3 regions of the Corynebacterium riegelii genome follow, and region 2 is predicted to be linked to each of the others. Evidence: predicted binding sites of a transcription regulator. Region 2 holds the regulator's gene; each other region holds the start of a gene.
The links. The regulator LexA, encoded in region 2, represses DNA repair genes until DNA is damaged. The targets are predictions, from matches to a motif close to CGAACANNTGTTCG.

Region 1: AK829_RS08865 (HNH endonuclease signature motif containing protein) is a predicted target of LexA. The motif match lies at 2,550-2,563, and genes of this name have one in related genera.
Region 3: AK829_RS09350 (HNH endonuclease signature motif containing protein) is a predicted target of LexA. The motif match lies at 2,766-2,779, and genes of this name have one in related genera.

The regions. Positions count from the first base shown of each region.
Region 1 covers NZ_CP012342.1:1,820,767-1,825,057, forward strand. Annotated here, with positions in the region: gene AK829_RS08860 (sugar nucleotide-binding protein) at 1-741, shown strand, start outside; gene AK829_RS08865 (HNH endonuclease signature motif containing protein) at 874-2,352, opposite strand; gene AK829_RS08870 (hypothetical protein) at 2,722-3,156, shown strand; gene rfbA (glucose-1-phosphate thymidylyltransferase RfbA) at 3,170-4,045, shown strand; gene AK829_RS08880 (glycosyltransferase) at 4,057-4,291, shown strand, end outside.
Region 2 covers NZ_CP012342.1:528,769-533,059, forward strand. Annotated here, with positions in the region: gene AK829_RS02525 (uracil-xanthine permease family protein) at 1-1,146, shown strand, start outside; gene AK829_RS02530 (HPr family phosphocarrier protein) at 1,169-1,438, opposite strand; gene lexA (transcriptional repressor LexA) at 1,494-2,150, opposite strand; gene AK829_RS02540 (hypothetical protein) at 2,445-2,762, shown strand; gene nrdR (transcriptional regulator NrdR) at 2,811-3,269, shown strand; gene hrpA (ATP-dependent RNA helicase HrpA) at 3,294-4,291, opposite strand, start outside.
Region 3 covers NZ_CP012342.1:1,931,308-1,935,598, forward strand. Annotated here, with positions in the region: gene AK829_RS09345 (5-methylcytosine restriction system specificity protein McrC) at 1-927, shown strand, start outside; gene AK829_RS09350 (HNH endonuclease signature motif containing protein) at 1,096-2,568, opposite strand; tRNA gene AK829_RS09355 (tRNA-Arg) at 2,949-3,024, opposite strand; tRNA gene AK829_RS09360 (tRNA-Ser) at 3,026-3,117, opposite strand; tRNA gene AK829_RS09365 (tRNA-Ser) at 3,232-3,319, opposite strand; gene AK829_RS09370 (NAD(P)H-quinone oxidoreductase) at 3,409-4,291, shown strand, end outside.

The DNA of each region.
Region 1 (4,291 bases), 1.3 Mb from region 2:
TTTGACATCACGGCGATTCCGGAGGGCTTTGACTTCTCGGGCTACAGCGCGATTGTGAATTGCGCTGCGTATAACGACGTCAACGGCGCAGAATCTGACCGCGCGACCGCCTGGGCCGTGAACGCGGATGCGCCGGCGGCGCTGGCCCGGGTGGCCAATGAGCACGACTTGACGTTGGTACACGTGTCCAGCGATTACATTTTCGACGGCACCGTCGAAGTCCACACCGAAGCCGAGCACGCCAGCCCGCTGTCGGCGTACGGGGCTTCCAAGGCGGCGGGCGATACGGCGGCGCAGACCGCGAGGCGCCACTACGTGATCCGCACCTCCTGGGTGTTTGGCGACGGCGCGAACTTCATGGACACCATGGCCAAGCTTGCCCTTGCAGACAAGAGCGTGAACGTGATCATGGACCAGGTGGGCCGCCCCACCTGGACGGAAGATCTGGCCAAGGGCATCGATCACCTGCTACGGACGAAGGCGGAGTTTGGCGTGTACAACCTGTCGTCTGATGGTGATGCGGTGGGTCGGGATGAGATGGCTATGGCGGTTTTCGTGGGCGTGGGTAAGGATCCTGCGGATGTAACACCTGTGACCACCCAGCAGTATGCCGAGATTGCCGGCCCGGAAGCGCCGCGGCCAGTGCACTCCACGCTGGATTTGAGCAAGATCAAGGCGACCGGGTTCCAGCCGATGAATTGGCGTGCGGCACTTGCTATCCACCTTGCTGCGCATCTGTAGTTGCGTTTTTGGCTGACACGTTTCGGAGCTCGTTGCTTGCGAGCGCCCGCATTGCCTGAAGCCACGACAGCCCCGTGCCCCTTCGGAAAAACGGGCTGTTTTTCGGTTCTGAACCTGGCTACCTGCATTCCCTTATTGGGGTCGGGTATCGACCAGTTCTGCTGGGTCGTAGTTTTCCGACCAGCCGTAGGCATCTTCTGGGTCGGGGAATGGTGGTTCGGAAAAATCGGGTTCTTTTGGCAACGGCTCCGGCAACACCGCCTTGATCGGGAAGTGAAGGCCGTATTCTTCCTCCAGCGCTGCGATCTGCGCGTCGGCTTGTTCAAGGTTGTGGTGGTTATCAAAATCGTCCAGTATTTTGTGGCCTTTGGCGTAGAACTGCGCCACTCGGCTGCGACGCTGGCACACTTGCTCAAGGTTGCTCTTCCACCGTGGGGCCGCGGCGTTCGTGTTGTGTGCAATCAAGCTGTCTGGGGTGCAGGTTTCATACGTGCCGTTGGCAAACAGCCACAAGATTTCACCCGTATCCGGGTCCGGGACGTAGAAACCACGCTTATCGGTTTTCAGGTTGTGGTGCTTTTGACACAACGGGTACAGGTTTCCCGGTGTGGTTTTGCCACCCTGGCCAAACGGAATCCGGTGATCCAACTGGCACCTCAGTGACGGGACGTTGCATCCCGGGAACACACAGTGCGTGTGGCGTGCGCAGACGACTCGTCGCATTGCTTCCGTTGGGGTGTAGCTATCCGTATGGGCTTGAAGTTCTGCCCCCATATCCACTTCGGTGACCTTCGCTGACGCCAGCAGGTCATCCAGTACTGCGGTTGCTTCCGGAGTCAGTTCCCCAACCCCTAGTACGTACGCTGGCCCACCAAGTGCGCGGTCCTTCGGGACAAACACGTGCAGGGTCGTTTTCGTTGGGGTGATTTCCCCGGACAGTAGTTTCACCATTGCATCAGCCATCGATGTTTTGTGCTCCCGTGCAGTCGCTAATACATGCTCGCGCACGACCTGTGCCGTCAACGGGTTGGTAGCCAACGTAACCAGTGTTTTGACTGTGCCGGACTGTGCAGACACCTCAAAGGTCACCGCATCATCAGCAGCGTGTGCTTGTGCCATTCGCTGTTGGCGCCTTTTTGGTTGGTAGGCACAGGTTGGGTCAATACGTTTAATCATCTCCCGGATACGACGAGTAATCGTCGTGGTTTGCGGGGTGTTCTGCCCGGCTCGTGTTGGGGTAAACGTAGCAGTCAACATCTCATCGAATTCGGCATACGCTTCCTCGGTAATCTCTGGCCCAAGTTCGGCAAGCACCGTATCGATGGCGCGTAAATGCTGCAGATCCATCACACGCGTCTTGGCCTGGAGGGCACGTAGCTTCGGTAAGTGTTGTAGGCGTGCATGGGAGAAGATCGCTTGTTCTATTTCACCTTTACCCCAGCCTGTTGCTTGCTTGATGGCCACTACTTCTACGTCGAAGTCATCAATATCAATGCTTGCCCCAGGTGTGGTGAAGCGAGCGAATTCATCCCAGTAGGTGTCGCGAATGATCTGACTGCGGATGCTGCGTGCATCTTCTGGTCGCTGTGTGCGGAAGTATGGTTCGCCCACGGTCTACCCCCAGTGTTGTGTTCCCTATGTTCCCGTTGTTTCGTACCCCTAATTATACCCGCCAAACCGTTCTATACGCAAGGGGTAAACCAGCATTTATTGCACTATTTCCGCATGCACATTCACCACACATGCTGGCGGTTGCATTCAGTATAGACTGCCACCCCCACACGCCCTGTCCGTCGATAAGAAAATGCCAAACGAACGTTCGAACCGCACCGCTAAACGAGACCTCACCGAGCCCAACTGGAGACACCCCCGCCCCAAAACCTGTCACCCCAAGAGGTTGAACACCGAGGCACCTGCTTGCCCGTCATGTCGCAACCGATCAGTCAACCATGCGGCGATCGATGACATACACTGTCATGCATGATTCGCACCCGCACCGCAATTGGCCTGGCTACAGCCGCCATGTGCGCCACTGTTTTGGTCAGTAACGCTGACGCTGAAACCGAGACCCCAACCGCAACAGCAACCGCAACCGCAACAGGCACCGAAACGCCAACAGCAACCCCCACCCCGGGCTCGACGGTGACCACCACCGTGACAACCCAGCCAACGGTGACGGTAACCAAGTCCACAAAGACCCCCACCCCGACGACCACGGAGAAGAAGTCCGACACGCTGACAATTCTGCGTGCGTTTTCCTCGGGTGACTTCTCTGAGGTGAGCACGACGGGCATCATCCTGTTTGTCATCGGCATTATCACCGCACTGCTGAATATGGCGTTGCAGATGGATAAGGAGCAGGTGGATAAGATGCTCGCGGACGTCCGCAAGCAACTGCCTGACCTGCCGTTTTAACCCCTAGGCTGCTATGAAGGGCATCATCCTCGCGGGCGGTTCCGGCACCCGGCTATACCCGATTACTCAGGGCATTTCGAAGCAGCTGATGCCCATTTATGACAAGCCGATGGTGTACTACCCGCTGACCACCCTAATCAGCGCGGGCATCCGCGAGATCCTGGTGATCACCACCCCGGAGGATAGGGCCGCATTTGAGCGGCTGCTTGGCGACGGCTCCCAGCTCGGTCTCATGCTCTCCTACGCAGAGCAGCCCTCACCGGACGGCTTGGCGCAGGCGTTCATCATCGGCAAGGACTTTATTGGGGACGACTCGGTGGCCCTAGTCTTGGGTGACAACATCTTCGACGGCTCGGAGCTGACCCGCATCCTGGGCGAGACGCGCGATGTGGATGGCGGCGTGATCTTTGCGTATGAGGTGTCGGACCCGCAGCGCTATGGTGTGGTGGAGTTTGACCCGGATGGCACGGTGTTGTCCATTGAGGAGAAGCCAGAAACGCCGAAGTCCAACTTTGCGGTGGTGGGGTTGTATTTCTACGACAACTCGGTGGTGGAGATTGCAAAGTCAATTACCCCGAGCGAGCGCGGGGAGCTGGAAATCACTGCGGTGAATGACGCATATCTCAAGCGCGGCCAGCTGAAGGTACACCGCCTGCACCGTGGGGATGTGTGGTTGGACACCGGCACGATTGACTCCATGAGTGAAGCCAGCGCGTATGTGGAGGTCATCCAGAAGCGTACGGGCACGGTGATTGGTTCCCCGGAGGTGGCTGCGTACCGGGAGGGTTTTATTGACGCGGCGCAGCTGGAGCGTTTGGCGGAGCCGGTGATGAAGTCCGGCTACGGGCGCTACCTGCTGGACACGGTACGAGACACGATACGGGACTAGGGTTTTGTGACATGGCTTCACTAGCTGTTTTGATGAGCGTGTACCGCGGCACGGATGCGGACGAGTTGGCTGTGTGCTTACAGTCGCTGGCAGCGCAGACACGTCCGGCGGATGAGGTTGTTGTGGTGCTGGACGGCTCGGTTTCTGAAGCGGTGATGGAGGTGTTAGCGGGGTTCCCGGCGCGCCTGGTGCCGTTGAAGCACAACGTGGGGTTGGGCAAGGCGCTCAACGCGGGGTTGGAGACTG
Region 2 (4,291 bases):
TTCTCGGGTCTGGGCACGCTCATCTTCCTCACGTTGACAAAGAACAAGCTGCCAAGCTACCTCGGTTCCTCGTTTGCGTTCATTGCGCCGCTAACGGCGTCCCAGCAATACGGTATGGCCGCACAGCTCGGTGGCGTGCTGGTCACAGGGCTTGCGCTGATAATTGTTGGCTTTATCGTCCAAGCAGCGGGCAAACGCGTTATTGATGCGGTCATGCCACCCGTTGTCACCGGCGCCATTGTGGCGCTCATCGGGCTGAACCTAGCTCCCACTGCCGTTGCAAACGTGGAAGCGCAACCTGGTGTCGCCGGGGTCACCTTGCTCACCATTGTGCTTGTCACCGTGGCTACTCGCGGCATGACGGCGCGTCTGTCCATCCTCATCGGCGTGGTTGTCGGTTGGGTCTTTGCCGCGCTTACCGGGGGATTGGCGGATGACGCGCTGGATACGATCTCTGCGGCGCCGTGGGTTGGCCTGCCGCAGTTCCATACGCCAGAGTTCCACCTTTCGGCCATTCTGGTCACGCTGCCGGTGCTGGTTGTGCTGATTGCGGAAAACGTTGGCCACGTTAAGGCAGTTTCCGAAATGACTGGCAGGGATCTCGATCCGATGCAAGGCAGGGCGCTGATTGGCGACGGTATCGCCACCACCCTCGCCGGCGGCCTCGGCGGCTCCGGTACCACGACCTACGCGGAAAATATTGGCGTGATGGCGGCGACGAAGGTGTACTCCACAGCCGCCTACTGGGTGGCGGCCTGCTTCGCCATTGTTCTTGCGTTCATTCCGAAGTTCGGCGCCATCATCTTCACCATCCCGGTCGGCGTGCTCGGTGGTGCGTGCCTGGTGCTCTACGGACTGATTGGCATGCTGGGTATCCGCATCTGGCAGGACAACCGGGTGGACTTCACTGATCCGGTAAATCTCACTGCCGCCGCAGTTGCGTTGATTGTGGGCATTGGCAACCTCACGCTGCAGGCGGGTCCGGTGGCGCTGGAGGGTATTGCGCTCGGCTCCGTCGGTGTCATCATCGTGTACCCGGTTATGCGCTGGTGCTACAACACGGTGGGCGAGGGGCGCTACCGCTTAGGCTTCCCAACGAAAAAGCGGGAGCCGGCCAACGTGGCCGACCCCCACACATTCGGGTAGGAGCGAAGCATCAGCGAAAGATCTAGGCTTCGTCCAAGTTCTGGGCAATAAGGGCGGCAATGGCGTCAACTGCCGCGGCATTGTTTGACGTAACCGTGACTTCATCACCAAATTCCGCGCCCATAGCCATGATCATCAGCGAGGACGCGGCGTCAGTCACGTCCTCATCGTCGCCCCCGATCAGGGTGAGAATAATATCGTCATCATATTCGCTGGCAGCGTCAGCGATGACAGTGGCGGGGCGGGCGTGAAGGCCCACTGTGGAGCCCACCTTCACGGTCTTTGAAGCCATGGGGTCAAGTCCTTTCGTTGTCTCTAGCTACTCAATACTAGAGTCAACCGGCAACCTAGAGTGCACGGAACACGGAAACGACCAAGCCCATGATCTCCGCATCATCGCCCTTAATGGGGGAGAATGCGTCATTTCGCGGCAGAAGCCAAACACCCGAAGAATCCTTGTGGAACACCTTCGCGGTTGCCTCACCGTCGATGAGCGCGGCAACGATCTGACCTTCTTCAGCTACCGGCTGGGAGCGAACCACAAGCCAGTCGCCGTCCAAGATCGCCGCATCCACCATGGAATCACCAACGACCTTGAGCATAAACAGCTCACCATCGCCCAGCAGCTCCTCCGGAAGGGGGTAATAGGTTTCTACATTCTCCTCAGCCAGGATGGGGGCGCCTGCGGCGATCTGGCCGACAACCGGAATAAAGCGCGCGTTGGACGCGTCTTCAGGGGCATCCTGGGCAGCCGGGGCTGCGGCCTTCTTACGGGCAGCTGGAGCGCCCGGCAGGTGGCGTAGGTCCACTGCACGCGGCTTGTTGGGATCGCGCCTCAAGAATCCCTTCTTCTCTAGCTCTTTGAGCTGGTACGCCACAGAAGAAGTGGACTGCAGGCCTGCTGCATCGCCGATCTCGCGGATGCTTGGCGGGTAACCGCGCAGTACAACCGCGTCCTGAATGACTTGGAGGATTCGGCGCTGGCGGTCGCTCAGCTTGCTCATGTCCAGGCTGTTTGGGTCTGTCTTCTTTCGTGCCACGTTCTGTGCTCCTTTGGTGCTTGTCTGTCCGTATAGCTCAATTGTCAAGGTCCTAGCAAAGGTCCTAGCCAAGGTCCTAGTTGTGAAACTACCACGTTAGGCAAGTCTGTTCGATATTTTGCGAAAAATCTGGACACGCGTTCGAACACCTGCTATAAATCGAACATGTACTCGTTCGAACGTATGGGCGCAGCCAGCTAAGGCGTGTGTCTTGCGTTCCTACGATGAAGCCAAACATAATCACAAGGAGACAAAACTATGACCACGATCATTCGCAATACCCACCCACGTACCTCTGTAGCTTCCGAGGTCTGGGATCTTTCCCCTGTGGAAGGCCGCCGGGTTTCTACCAGCTCCATCCGCCAACTGCGTGCAGAAAACGCTCCTGCACGGGTGGTTCAAGAGACTGCTGTAGATGGATTCGAACCTGGGCACGAACGTAGAGAAAGCCTCTTTGTTGGGGTGGTGATGGCTGCGGCGCTACTGATTGGCTCACTGTTCGGTGGGGCGTTCGGTGGTGGTGAAGAACCGACTACCGCAGAGATCGCGCAGCTTTCACCTGTTGTGGCGCGTTAGTCTCAATCTGCCTTAGGGCTTTGTCAGGCAGGGCTAGACTTAGATCTTGTGTTTTGCCCTTTTTGCCACAACGCGCATTCTCGTGTCACCGACTCCCGCACAGTAGAGGCCGGTGCAGCCATTCGCAGGCGCCGTGAGTGCACAGAATGCGGGGGACGTTTCACCACCGTTGAAAAGGCCGTGCTGATGGTGGTCAAGCGAAACGGGGTGAGCGAGCCATTTGACCGCGACAAACTCATTGTCGGTGTGCGCCGCGCCTGCCAGGGCCGCGACGTGTCAGATGATGCGCTCAAGCGCCTCGCGCAGCAGGTGGAGGAGACCGTGCGCGCGCAAGGCAGCTCACAGGTGCCCGCCAACCAGATCGGCTTGGCAGTGCTTGAGCCCTTGCGCGCTTTAGACGAGGTGGCCTACCTCCGCTTCGCCTCGGTCTACAAGTCCTTCGAAAGCGCCGACGACTTTGAGTCAGAGATCCGTCTCATGCGCCGCAGAGACCGCGAAGACTTCTAGCACAGTACCTCTAGCGCCCTACCTCTAACGCAACGCGTCAGTCATCTTCTCAATTCGGCGCTGGCTCACCGGCTGCGGTGTGCCCAAACGCTGTGCGAAGATGCTGACTCGAAGCTCCTCAATCCGCCAGAGAATGTCCTTGTAGGCTTTCGACTTTTTCCGGTTCGCCGGAAGCGTTGCCATCTTCTGGGCAAGGTAACGCTTTGCGTCATCAATCACCATCTGGCGATCCGCGTCCCGGTCCGGATCCAAACTCATATCTTCAAGCCGAATCCACATCGCCTCGATGTATCGCGGCAAGTGCTGCAAGTGGCCAGCGCCATGCAGGGTAATCGCGTGCTTTGGCAGGTAGAAGTCCAGCTGACTGCGCATATCATTAATCGCCGGGCCCTCCCATTTGGCAAGCTCTGCGCGCATATTGGCAAAGTCCGCAAGACCGGGTGCAATGCCGACAACGATGCGGCGAACCTCGCCGGCTACCTTCGGCTTAATCTCTGCAAGCAGCGCGTCAAACTCTTCAGGGGTGCGCACGGCACCACCGTGGGCAAGCAGTAGGTCACGGATGACGGCCACGCGGGCATCTTCCACCAAACCTTCAGCACCACCATGGGGGTAGTGGTCCACCGCAACCTTGTGGCGAAGCGGTAGCCCCTTCGTCATCTGTTGTGGTGACACCTGGATCTGGCGAAGCAGCAAAGTCAGCGTTGCCGTGGTCATCGACGCATCCGCCGCTGCCTTCGTGGGGTGCACCGTCACCTTCACGCCACCCTTAGTTGCCTCCAGCGCTGGGTAGGCTTCCACCTCATTGCCGTCAATAACCGTAGTTACAGTTTCCGGCACGGCACCCAAGGTTTCCGCAGTCCAGGCCTTTACCGTTTCGGACTCGCTGCCACGTGCGCGTTTGGATACCGAGGAACGGATACCGCCCGCCTGCCTGCGACGCAGCGCATCCAGATCCTTATCACTGTCAATGATGTCGCCGCGGCGATCCACTGCCGCATACGTCATCCGCAAGTGTCCAG
Region 3 (4,291 bases), 1.2 Mb from region 2:
CATGAGCTCTTAGCTCATCTCATTGGATCCGAAACCAGCCGCCAGGTACGACGAGGCCTTCACAAGCAGTATGTCCTCCACGAAGAAGAGCTCACCACTGTTCGAGGAAAAATCGATGTCAATCGGTCGGTGATGCGTAACGCGACTTCACGGGGACGATTGGTCTGCCTGTTTGATGAGTTCAGCGAGGACACGCAACACAATCGTGCAGTGAAGTCAGCATTGAACACCCTTATCCAACACGGTTCAGTTACTCAGGAACGCAAACGTTTCCTTAAACGCCTAATCAGCCACTTTGCCGGTGTATCGGATGTCCCGTTGCGCATAGTCGACTGGAATTCATTGCCCTACCAGCGCACTAACTCCTCGTACCGAGCATTGATCCAGTACTGCCAGTTCTTGGCGGAGGGTCTATTGCCTTCAGACGAACCGGGCGAATCGCTGTTGACATGGGCAACAGATGACTCGTTGAACGATCTTTTCGAACGCTTCGTCCGTGAGTACTTCGCTGTTCACTATCCTCAGCTCAACAGTCGCGCCTCAAACGTCGTGTGGTCTGTCGATGATGGCCTTGAGTTGCCATCACAGCTACCAGCGATGCGCACCGACGTCACGCTCACTGACCGACAACGAACACTGATCATTGACACGAAGCTCTACAGCAGCCCCCTCCAACTCGGACGCTGGGGAAAAGCTTCACTCCATTCTGGGAACCTGTATCAGCTATTCACCTATGTGAAGAATGCCGACACGATGCAGGATGGTTCAGTAAGTGGCCTGCTCCTCTACGCGAAAACAACTGCGCAGGAGCATCCCGATTTAGACACCCGGATCCAGGGAAACAGAATTCGAGCGACCACGCTCGATCTCACCCTGCCATGGCCTGAAGTCCGCCAAACTCTCGATGCCATAGTAGATCTCTGGTGACTAGTTAGTTGTTGGAATCCGGTGTCACGCCCTGGCAGTCACGCCCTGGCCCCGCGCGATACGACTTGCAGCGACTACTCCCTATTTTTTCAAGAAATTCTTCGACCTCGGTCACAATTACGCACCGGAAAAATGGCCTGTTTTTTGAATCGGTCCACCTGGATCCTCTTACTCGGGTCGGGTGTCAACTAGTTCTTCTGGGTCGTAGTCTTCCACCCATCCGTAGGCATCTTCTGGATCCGGGAAGGGTGGTTCACAAAAATCGGGTTCTTTTGGCAACGGCTCCGGCAACACCGCCTTGATCGGGAAAATCAGGCCGTATTCTTCCTCCAAGGCTGCGATCTGGGCGTCGGCCTGTTCGAGGTTGTGGTGGTTATCAAAATCATCCAGTATTTTGTGGCCTTTGGCGTAAAACTGCGCCACTCGGCTGCGACGAGCACATACTTGCTCAAGGTTTGACTTCCACCGTGGTGCCGCGGCGTGCGTGTTGTGTGCGATCAGACTGTCTGGGGCGCAGGTTTCATACGTGCCGTTGGCAAAAAGCCACAAGATTTCACCCGTATCCGGATCCGGGACGTAGAAACCACGCTTATCGGTTTTCAAGTTGTGGTGCTTTTGACACAACGGGTACAGGTTTCCTGGTGTGGTTTTGCCACCCTGGCCAAACGGGATCCGGTGATCCAACTGACACCTCAGTGACGGGACGTTGCATCCTGGGAACACACAGTGCGTGTGGCGTGCGCAGACGACTCGGCGCATTGCTTCTGTTGGTGTGTAGCTATCCGTGTGGGCTTGAAGTTCTGCCTCCATATCCACTTCGGTGACCTTCGCTGTGGCTAGCAGGTCATCCAGTGCCGCGGTGGCTTCCGGAGTCAGTGCCCCAACCCCTGGCACGAAGGCCGGCCCGCCAATCTCACGACCCTTCGGCACAAACACGTGCAGCGTCGTTTTTGTTGGGGTGATCTCCCCGGAAAGTAGTTTCACCATCGCATCTGCCATGGAGGTTTTGTGTTCACGTGCAGTCGCTAACACGTGCTCGCATACGACCTGTGCCGTCAACGGGTTGGTCGCCAACGTGACCAGTGTTTTGACTGTGCCGGACTGTGCAGACACCTCAAAGGTCACCGCATCATCAGCCGCATGTGCCTGCGCCACTCGCTGTTGGCGTCGCTTCGGCTGATAAGCACAGGTTGGGTCGATCCGTTTAATCATCTCCCGGATACGACGAGTAATCGTCGTGGTTTGTGGAGTGTGTTGCCCAGGCCGTGTTGGGGTAAACGTAGTAGTCAACATCTCGTCGAACTCGGCATACGCTTCCTCGGTAATCTCTGGGCCAAGCTCGGCAAGCACGGTATCGATGGCGCGTAAATGCTGCAGATCCATCACACGCGTCTTGGCCTGCAATGCTCGCAGCTTCGGTAAGTGTTGCAGGCGTGCATGGGAGAAGATCGCTTGCTCAACCGAGCCTTTAGTCCAGCCGGTTGCTTCCCTCATGGCCACTACTTCCAGGTCGACGTCATCAACACTTGCCCCAGGTATGGCGAAGTGACCGAAGGCATTCCAGTAAATATCACGAATACCTTGACTAAACATGCTCAGTGGATCTTCTGGTCGCTGTGTGCGGAAGTATGGTTCGCCCACGGTCTACCCCCAGTGTTGTGTTCCCTGTTTTCCCGTTGTTTTGTACCCCTAATTATACCCGCCTACCTGTTCTATGCGCAAGTGGTAAACCTGCATTTATTGCACTATTTCCGCATGCACATTCACCACACATGCTGGCGGTTGCATTCAGTATAGACTGCCACCCCTACACGCCCTGTCCGTCGATAAGAAAATGCCAAACAACCGTTCGAACCACACCGCCAAGCGGTACCTGACTGAGGCCAACTGGAGTCAACCTCAAAACAGTCCAGCGTTCTTTACATCAACCTTGCGGCCGTCAGGCGCGGGTGAAATGTGGTTTCCCAACACGAACAAACACCCAGGAAACAGAAAAACCCTGGTTTCCCAGGGTTTTTGTTTGGTGCGCCCGGAGGGATTCGAACCCCCAACCTTCTGATCCGTAGTCAGATGCTCTATCCGTTGAGCTACGGGCGCGTGGCGGAGACGACAGGATTTGAACCTGCGGCCCTCCGCAAAGAGGGCAACTCCTTAGCAGGGAGCCCCATTCGGCCGCTCTGGCACGTCTCCAGACCTCGAACCAGTGTAATGCACCACCAACCCCCGACCAAATAACGCGCAATTTTAACCGCCGGAACCCGCAACACCCCATGTCACGGGCTTATCCAACCCACCCAAAAAATTTGGCGGAGACGGGGGGATTTGAACCCCCGGAGGTGTGACCCTCGCCGGTTTTCAAGACCGGTGCATTCGGCCGCTCTGCCACGTCTCCAACAGTCCGTAACTGTACACGCCGCCCCCGCGATCGCAGTATTCTGGGCTGGCATGAACGCACCCATGAACGCACCAGCAAATACAACCATGCAAGCTATCCAGCTCACGGACGCGGAAAGCCCGCGCTCCCTTGAACTTTGCAACACCCCCACCCCGCAGCTCCAAGAGGGCGAGGTGCTGGTCAAGGTCACGGCCGCCGGCGTGAACCGCGCTGACCTGGTCCAGGCGGCCGGCAAGTACCCGGCGCCGAAGGGTGAATCCGAGATCATCGGCCTTGAGTGCGCGGGTGTCATCGTGGACCCAGGCACCACCGGCCGCAAAGAGGGCGAAGAGGTCGGCTGCCTGCTGGCTGGCGGCGGTTACGCCGAATACGTCGCGGTGCCGGAAGGCCAGCTCACGCCAAAGCCAGAAAATCTCACGTTGGAGGAACTGGCGGGGGTTGTAGAGGTCGCTTGTACGGTGTGGTCGAATTTGGGGATGCTCGTGGGCGTCGATAAGCCGCATGCGGACGGCACACCAAAGAGGGTGCTGATCCACGGCGGTTCGGGAGGCATCGGCTCTTTTGCCATCCAGCTGTGCAAGGCGCTGGGGTGTGAGGTGGCCACCACCGCCGGCAGTGCGGAGAAGGTGGAATACTGCCGTGAGCTGGGCGCGGACCACGTGATCAACTACCGCGAGCAGAACTTTGACGAGGAGCTCAAGGGCTGGGCCGACGCCATCCTCGACGTGGTCGGCGGGCCTTACCTGGAGCCGAACGTGAAGGCGCTGGCGATGGATGGGCAGCTGGTGGTCATTGCGCTGCAGGGCGGGGCGAAGGGCGAGATCAGCCTGGGTCGGATGATGCCGCGCCGCCAATCGCTGCACGCCACCACGCTGCGCGCCCGCCCGCGTCCGATGAAGGCGGAGATTGTGGCCTCCACCGTGGAAACCGTGTGGCCGCTGATTGAAGCTGGCAGCATCAAGCCGAATA